Siphonobacter curvatus: one gene and its partner. The protein of the gene in region 1 binds, or shares a complex with, the protein of each later gene. Links are inferred from orthologs where the notes say so. Each region holds a gene or a part of one and is shown on either strand. Other genes may lie near its edges.

Region 1 (4,909 bases):
TTTAGCCGTACCGATTGCATCGATGAATTCACCTTCAGCAAACAGCGTAGAATCGATCGTATCGCCTAAATTCAGTGATTGTTCAAAAGTTTTGAACTCTACTAACTTCCGCTTGGGAGTTGTACCGGCCTTTTTGAAGTGACCAGCCAGCGGCTTGGAAGTGTTTTTCTCTTTTTTCTCGCCGAAACCTAACTGAACAGCTTGGTAGCCATCCGTTTCGACGGTCTTTACTTGCGTCACGACGCAGGGACCGGCTTCAATCAGCGTACAAGCTACGGCGGTGCCGTCAGCGTTGTAGAGGCTGGTCATGCCAATTTTCTTCCCAATAATACCAGACATCTTCTTGATTTTTAATTGGTTATCAGCTCTCCCACCTGGGGGCCTCAGAAAACGGACTGCAAAAGTAGTGCTTTTTCTGCTGTTTACCGTATCAAGACAGAAATTCCCTGAAAAATTTTGAAAACCAGTAACGTACCGAGAAGGAAAGCGGAGAGGAGACTTGCGGGGCGTACCAGATGGGCTAAAAAAAAGCCTGTACGCATCCAAAATCCCGAGATACGGGAAGAAGCATCCTGTCAGCTTACTACTCAACTCCATTGCACCTGGGCATTCAAGTACTGGAGTCAGTAACAGTTCTGACGTTCAAAACCGGGTAAAACCGAAATTGACGTGGCAACCGAACAAATAAACTCAGTGGTCTGATAATCAGAGGTTCATACAGTTCTGCCAACCATATTGAACAGCGACCTTTTGTTCGATCTTTAAACAGAGTTGCAAAATAAGCGGTTTTCTATTTGATAAACAAGTGTTTAGGAAAAGTTTTTGTAAATTTTTCTTGACACTGTAAGAGTCTGCCTTAGCTGGTTTACAATGGGCTAGTAGCTGTTGCCGTGAAGCATCGATTATCAGGTTCTAATCTGCGTGATAACTCGCTTCTTAAATTGTATTTTTTCCATAAAAAAGAGTCGGCAAGTTTCCTTACCGACTCCTCTACCTATGTACTAGTAGTTTATTACTGCTCAATGGCTTCGTTTGCAAAGGCAATCAATTGCTCGGGCGTTTTGGCTCCTGCTTCTTTTAGTACCACTTCTCCCTCGTAATCAATGAAAAACAGCGTTGGAAAACCTTCTACGGGATAGCGATCAATCAGCTTCAATCCCTCTCCCGCTTCCATATCCAGTTTCACGTTGATAAACTTGCTGTTATACAAATCCCCTACCAGTTTGTTCGGAAACGATTTGGTTTGCATCCACTTGCAGGGACCACACCAGGTTGTATAGGCATCGAGGAAAATCATTTTGTTTTCAGCTTTGGCTTTCGCTAAGGCCTGTTTCCACGTACCGTGAAAAAACTGGATTCCCTCTTTTTTAGGCTCATCCGAAGCATTGGTCTGAAAGGTCAGTCCAGTCAGTAGCAGGACTACTACGAGTCGAAGTGTTTTCATCGTGTTAAACAAGAAGGGATTTATCAGAATCAATAACGTGAAGTTCGTTGTGAAAAGTCTTTTATCCAACGAATTAACAAATAAAAAGAGCCTTCTTTCGAAAGGCTCTTTTTATTTCATCTTTAAAAATCTTTAGGCATACGTATTAAGCATGACCGGCATCACCAGCATCAAAATGTCTTCGTTTTCGTCCTGATCGTTGGGGACCAGGATACCCGCCCGGTTGGGAGCAGACAAACGTAACTGCAATTGATTGGAACTGAGGTTATTCAGCATTTCGATCAGGAATTTCGCGTTGAAACCAATCTCCAGATCATCACCACTATAGTCACAAACCAAACGCTCGGATGCCTCATTGGAGTAATCCAGATCCTCCGCTGAAATCACGAGTTCGTCCTGCGAAATTCGCAGTCGAATCTGATGAGTCGTTTTATTGGCGTAGATAGAAATCCGACGCAGCGAACTCAGCAATTCGAGTCGATTAATCGTTAAGATATTCGGATTGTTGACGGGAATCGCGTTTTCATAATCCGGGAAACGCTCGTCGATCAATCGGCAAATCATCTTGATGTTACCGAAGGTAAAGAACGCGTTCGACTGGCTAAAATCCGCCTTTACGGTTGTGTCATCCGAAGGCAGGGAAGATTTTAGCAGGTTCAGTGCTTTCCGGGGAATGATCATGGTACTGGTATTGGCCGAACGCAGATCCTGCCGACGATACCGTACCAGCCGGTGTCCGTCCGTGGCGACGAAGGTCGCATTGCTTTCCCCCAGTTGAAGATACATCCCTGTCATGTTGGGCCGTAAATCATCGGTACTGGCTGCGAAGCTCGTATTCGCGATGGCTTTACCCAACACTTCTGCCGCTACCTCAATCGATAAGGTTTTGTTAACTGCCGGAACTTTCGGGAAGTCAATTGGATTCTCACCGGAAAGTTTGTACCGACCGTTCTCGGAGACGATTTCAGTACCGAACGTTTCGGCATCAATTTTGAAGGTAATGGGTTGTTCGGGTAAACCCCGCAACGTATCGAGGAGCAATTTAGCCGGTACAGCGATGGAACCTTTATCTGAAGATTCGACCTCTATTTCGGTAATCATAACCGTCTGCAAATCAGAGGCCGTTACCGTTAGTAGACTCCCTTCGAGTTGGAACAGGAAGTTTTCCAGAATCGGAACAATCGGATTGGACGCTACGACTCCGTTGATAGCCGCCAGTTGTTTCAACAATGCCGAAGACGAGACGATAAATTTCATTGACTATCAGAAGTTTAAACGAGTTTAAACAATGTATTTTTCGGATACCCGAAAATATAATTTAGAGGGCGAAAGTACAACATTTTATCACAAGGTGTAAGATTTATTTACCAAGAGCTAAAACTTTACGTACGTTTCTACTTCAGCTAACTATACTTCTTTTAGATATGAATCTTAGCTCTAGCTTCGTTACATACATAAATAGGTGATATTTGCCCACTTTTAGGGGCACTGTAGAGCTTTCTCTACTTTTATTGCCCTGATACTCAGAAACGTTTCTAAAAACCCTTAAGCATTATTATTTAGCTCTATGCCCTTTATACTTCGTTCATGTGTTCTATCTATTCTAGCAATTCCCTTGTTACTACTTGCCTGTACACCGGCCGAACTTCAGACTCCCCCGAGTCCTGATGTAGAATTTGGACAACTCTTTGTAGATGTCCAGATGAAGGAGCTATTCCCGGACTCCAAGACCTTTGCCGACGCGGAGCCACTCATTCCTGCCAAGCAGATTTTAAGGGCTTATGAAGAACAGAAAGATAAAGAAGGGTTCGACTTAAGGGCATTTGTTAACGAGTATTTCCGCTTCCCGGATGCTCCTAATAATCACTTTGTTTCGGATACGTCTTTGTCGCCTGAGGCTCATATCAACGCCTTGTGGCCGATCCTGACTCGGAAGCCTACGGGTGAAGTGAAGGGCTCTCTGCTGGCATTACCCCGTAGCTATGTCGTACCCGGGGGTCGTTTCGGAGAGATTTACTACTGGGATAGCTACTTCACGATGCTAGGGTTACAGGAAGCAGGTGAAGATTCTCTCATTGAAGGGATGGTTTCTAACTTCGCTCACCTCATTCGGTATCAGGGGCATGTTCCTAACGGCAACCGGAGTTACTACCTGAGTCGCTCGCAGCCACCGTACTTTTCGTTGATGGTTCGATTGCTGGCCGAAACCCGCAATAATGATCAGATCATCGCTCAGTACTTGCCCGAGTTACTGAAAGAATACTATTTCTGGATGGGGGCTACCAACGAGGATGACATGAAAAAGACGGGTGATCTTAAACCGGGTGAAGCATACCGACGCGTGGTTCGTCTACCGGGTAACTATCAGTTAAATCGGTATTACGATGATAGTGATACGCCTCGTCCGGAAGCCTATAAGGAAGACGTAGCCATCGCCCAACACACCGGCCGCAAAGCCGAAGAAGTATACCGCGACATTCGGGCGGGTGCTGAATCAGGCTGGGACTTTACCGCTCGCTGGTTCCGGGACGGCAAGACGATGGGAACGATTCATACGACGGATATTATTCCGGTGGATTTGAACTGTCTGTTGTACGAACTGGAAATGACGTTGGCAGAAGGTTATACACTGATCAATGATCAGGCTCATAGCCAAAGCTTCAAAAACCTGGCTGAAAAGCGTAAGAAGGCTATTCAGCAGTTTTGCTGGAATAAGGAAGACGGATTTTACCACGATTACGATTTCAAAGAAGCCAAACAAACACCCATTGCCTCCCTGGCAGCAGTGTATCCCCTATTCTTTAATATTGCTACGGAAGATCAGGCAAGATTAGTAGCAAAGCGATTAAAAGATGATTTCCTGAAACCGGGTGGGCTTACTACTACCTTGGTTCAAACCGGACAGCAATGGGATGCTCCCAATGGCTGGGCTCCTCTGCACTGGATGGCTATTCAGGGCTTGCGGAATTATAAAGAAATGGACTTAGCCCAAGAAATCCGGGATATCTGGGTGGAAGAAAACGTTCGGGTTTACAAAGCCACGGGCCGTATGGTAGAAAAATATAATGTGTACGACACTTCCTTGCTCGGCGGCGGCGGTGAATATCCGCTGCAAGATGGCTTTGGCTGGACGAATGGCGTACTTCTAAAGCTACTGGCAGAAGAGAAGAAGACTGAACATAAGCAGTAAAAAAAGCGAGGGCCGTATCTGATTTTACAGATACGGCCCTTTTTTTAATTCGTCAGGTGATGAAAGATTTCCCAATTCATTTGCGGTTTTAGATCGGGTTCCGTTTGTAGTACGGTCAATACTTCATTGAAAAATGCGTGATGATTGGCCCGATTCGAGAACATTATCAGCAAGACGTCTTTTTCAGGAATACGGATAACTACATTACTGAAACCGCTGGTTGTGCCGCTGTGGAATAACTCGATGGGAGATGTTCTTCGAATAAACCAGCCTAA
Region 2 (4,110 bases), 2.7 Mb from region 1 along the record:
GTACATTTTACGATTGCCTATGACAGCAGCACGTTTACGTTGGAGTCCGTGGAGGCCGTTACGCACGATTTGATTCTGGCCGTTGTGCTGGTGGCGGTCGTGATGCTACTCTTCCTGCATAGTATCCGGAACGCCATTATTGTCATGATTTCTGTACCGGCTTCGCTGGTTTCGGCCTTCCTTTTTATGTACGTCATGGGCTATTCGCTCAACCTGATGACCCTGCTGGCCCTTTCGCTGGTAATCGGTATTCTGGTCGATGACTCGATTGTAGTACTGGAAAACATTCAGCGGCACCTGGAGATGGGTAAAAATCGCTGGCAGGCGACGCTCGATGGGGTGAAGGAAATTGGCTTTGCGGCCGTAGCTCTGACGCTGGTGATTGTGGTGGTATTCGTGCCCATTACCATGGTTAGCTCCATCATTGCCGACCTGTTACGCCAGTTCTCGTTGACGGTAGCGTTTTCGACGATGGTCAGTTTGCTGGTCAGTTTTACGCTGACGCCGTACCTGACGTCCCGAATTGCCCGGCTGGAACACCTGAATCCGAAGAATCCTTTCCACGCTTTTCTGTTGTGGTTTGAACGCGGACTGACGGGTTTATCCAACTGGTACCAGCGTACGCTCGTTTGGGTGATTGGTCACAAAATCGCCTTTACCGGAATCCTGATCGCCATTTTCGTGGCAACGGGCTGGGTGATGGGTCTGGGTATTATCGGACAGGAATTCGTGGCTCAGGGCGATCAGGGCAAGTTTCTGCTGACGATGAAACTGGATAAAAGTGCTTCCCTGCAGCAAAACAACCTGACGGCCCGTAGCATTGAAGATTACCTGCGGAAGAAACCGGAAGTAGAAACCATTTTCGCTAACGTGGCGGGTGCCAGTACGGGCATGTCGAGTACGGGTCAGGGCGAAACCAACCGGACGGAGTTAACCATTGAGCTGGCTCCGGCGGAAGAGCGACCGAACCAGTTGCCGACGGAAAAGTACATGATTGAAACGCGTAAGGAGCTGTCGGAGCGTTTCCCGGGTATTGAATTTACCTCTTCCGTAATCGGGATGGTCAACTCCGGAGGTTCACCGATTGAAATGATTCTGAGCGGGGATAACCTCGACGAGTTAATGAAAACCGCAGGGCAGGTAGCCGATCGCCTGAAGAAGACGCCGGGTGCCAACGATGTGAAGGTTTCAGTAGAAGCCGGAAATCCCGAAGTACAAGTGAACATCGACCGGGAGAAGATGGCAAAACTGGGCCTGAACATTCAGACCGTAGGTGGCTTGCTGCAAAACGCCTTTGCTGGTAACGATGATTCGAAATACCGCGAGGGTAGCGAAGATTACGACATTCGGATTATGCTAGATGCCTTTGACCGGAAAGATCCCGAAGCGGTGAAGAACATTACGTTCTTCAGCCCGATCGCGAATCGTCCGGTACGGCTGGCCGAGTTTGCCGACGTGCGTCTGGGTAGCGGGCCTTCGTTGCTCGAACGTAAAAATCGCCGTACCTCCGTTACGATTACGGGGAATACGCTTGGCGTAGGATCCGGTACGCTGATCAACACAATCAATGAAGATCTAACGAAAAATCCGCTTCCGGCTAACGTAACGCTGAGTTGGGGTGGGGACGCCAAGAGTCAGAGTGAAGGATTCGGCTCGTTGGGACTCGCCATGGTGGCCGCTCTGATGCTGGTGTACTTCATCATGGTCTTGCTGTACGACAGCTTTATTTATCCGCTGGTCGTATTGTTCTCCATCCCCGTGGCCATCATTGGAGCGATGATTGCTCTGGCTCTGTCGTCCTCCAACATGAGCATCTTCGCGATGCTGGGTATGTTGATGTTGATGGGTCTGGTTATGAAAAACGCCATTTTGATTGTGGACTTTGCCAACCAGCTCAAAGCTCAGGGCATGCATTACAAGGAGGCCATCATTCACGCCGGAGAAGAACGTCTGCGACCCATTCTGATGACCACCATCGCCATGGTAATCGGGATGTTACCCATCGCACTGGCGGCCGGGGCTGGTTCGGAGTGGAAAAACTCCTTGGCCTGGGTGTTGATTGGTGGATTAACCAGTTCGATGATTTTGACCATATTCCTGGTACCCATGATTTATTACCTAGTCGATCGGGTTCGGGAAAAGTGGGGGAGTAAGCAAAAGAAAAAAGTAGAAGAATTAGAGTCAGTACCTGTTTAAGCCGTGAAAATAAGGGTGTCTTTCGAAAGGAGGGCACCCTTTTATTTGGGTAAGAGCGGGTTAAAAAGAGTGAACCGAATTTCAACCCGACCCAAGTCTTCAAAAATGAAACGTCAGCTGCCGCCCATCCCATTCATCTGCCCGCTCCAGGTTCGACAGCGTGACTCCCATAAGCCGAATCCCCATGCGGAGGGGGAAAATCCCCTCGAACAGCTCCCGTACCATGCGTTCGTAAAACGCCTGTTCGGTAATGGGTTGCAGGCTGGTTCGACTGCGAGTAATCTGTTCAAAATCACCGAACTTCACTTTCAGCGTTACCGTTTTGCCGTACGCCTGAGCCCGCTCGGCTCGTCGCCACACTTCCTCCGTAATGGGCCAGAGTTCATTCAGCAATAATTCCACGTCTTCCAGATCCGTCGAAAAGGTTTCTTCCGCTCCGATGGACTTCCGAATCCGATCGGGGTTGACCAGCCGATCATCCTGTCCCCGGGCAATCTGGTAATACCAACGACCCACTTTTCCAAAATGTTTCACCAGTACCTCCAGCGGCTGAGCTTTCAGATCGGCTCCGGTAAAAATGCCCATCTTGTGCATTTTATCGGCAGTAACCTTACCAATCCCGTGAAAATCCTTGACGTGTAAGCCCGCCACAAACGCTTCTGCCTGTTTGGGTTTAATGATGAAAAGACCATCCGGCTTGTTATAGTCGGAGGCGATTTTGGCCAGAAATTTGTTAAAGGATACCCCCGCTGAAGCCGTCAGTCCGGTTTCTTCCCGAATCTGGTTTTTGATCTCCTGAGCAATTTGCGTAGCCGTTTCGATCCCTTTCAGGTTTTCGGTAACGTCGAGGTAGGCTTCATCCAGCGAAAGCGGTTCAATCATAGGCGTATAGCGGGCGAAAATTTCGCGAATTTGAACCGAAACCGCCTTGTACACATCAAATCGCGGCCGGACAAAAAGAAGGTGCGGACACTTCCGCAACGCCGTTACCGAGGCCATTGCCGAGCGAACGCCGTACTTACGGGCTTCGTAACTAGCTGCCGCCACCACACCCCGTTCACGGCTACCCCCCACCGCCAGCGGTTTCCCCCGCAGCTCCGGATTATCCCGCTGTTCGACGCTGGCGTAGAAAGCGTCCATGTCAATATGTATGATTTTCCTAAATGTTGCCAAAATTCAGTGTGTACCTTTGGGTCTAGGGTTTTGTGTTTGGAGTTTTGGGTGGTTTACCACTGCGATTCGATTTTAACACAGCGTATATCCTTAACACAGTGATTGCTTCCTTTGTGGAATGTTGTGTAGCTATATCGATAGGGTCCAAAGGAATCAACAACGCTAAACCCAGAACGCTAAACGCAAACCATGTTACCCGATCTATACCCTGAACTCCAATTTCAGACCAGTCGTTCCTCCGGACCGGGTGGACAGAATGTAAATAAGGTTGAAAGCAAAGTGGAAGTTCGTCTCAATATTCAAACTTCCCAAATTCTAACGGATGAGCAAAAACAGAAGTTATTCCAACGTCTGGCCTCTCAGCTCAGTACCCAGGGTGAACTCATTATAACGGCTCAACAGTCGCGTAGTCAGCTTACGAATAAAGAACAGGCCGTCAAGAAGTTATACGCGGTTTTGGAAAAAGCTTTTCGCGAACCTCGCGTACGCAAAGCCACTAAACCCACCAAAGCCTCCACGCAGGAAAGGCTCCAGTCCAAACGGCTGGCTTCGGAGCGGAAAGCGTCACGTAGTCGCAAAAACTGGGAAGAGTAAACGCCTTATTATTAATTTTGTTACAAACGATTTCCACATGCATTCTTTCAAACTTAGTTTTCTATTGCTGCTAAGTCCTCTGTTGTTAGTGGCACAAACCAAGAAAAGCGTACAGCGAACCATGCCTGACCGTCCCAAGCTGGTGGT

What was found. The genes of interacting proteins can lie anywhere in the genome.
Region 2: the proteins of dnaN (region 1) and dinB are in contact, whole or in part, in a solved structure (PDB 1OK7), measured with the Escherichia coli proteins. The link is inferred for Siphonobacter curvatus from one-to-one orthologs.

Annotation. Positions count from the first base shown.
Region 1 is NZ_PTRA01000001.1:163,157-168,065, reverse strand. Bases 640-3,438 are described here. They hold dnaN (DNA polymerase III subunit beta), read right to left. Parts: upstream 2,702-3,438; coding sequence 1,577-2,701; downstream 640-1,576. Other genes in these bases: treF (alpha,alpha-trehalase TreF), read left to right, coding at 3,012-3,438; C5O19_RS00635 (thioredoxin family protein), read right to left, coding at 1,013-1,444. In the rest of the region: rplC (50S ribosomal protein L3), read right to left, coding at 1-339; more of treF, read left to right, coding at 3,439-4,634. UniProt on the Escherichia coli protein: Confers DNA tethering and processivity to DNA polymerases and other proteins. Acts as a clamp, forming a ring around DNA (a reaction catalyzed by the clamp-loading complex) which diffuses in an ATP-independent manner freely and bidirectionally along dsDNA.
Region 2 is NZ_PTRA01000001.1:2,898,956-2,903,065, reverse strand. What follows is about bases 1,335-4,110. They hold dinB (DNA polymerase IV), read right to left. Parts: upstream 3,373-4,110; coding sequence 2,296-3,372; downstream 1,335-2,295. Other genes in these bases: pafA (alkaline phosphatase PafA), read left to right, coding at 4,001-4,110; arfB (alternative ribosome rescue aminoacyl-tRNA hydrolase ArfB), read left to right, coding at 3,559-3,963; C5O19_RS12190 (efflux RND transporter permease subunit), read left to right, coding at 1,335-2,196. Outside these bases: more of C5O19_RS12190, read left to right, coding at 1-1,334. UniProt on the Escherichia coli protein: Poorly processive, error-prone DNA polymerase involved in translesion repair and untargeted mutagenesis. Copies undamaged DNA at stalled replication forks, which arise in vivo from mismatched or misaligned primer ends.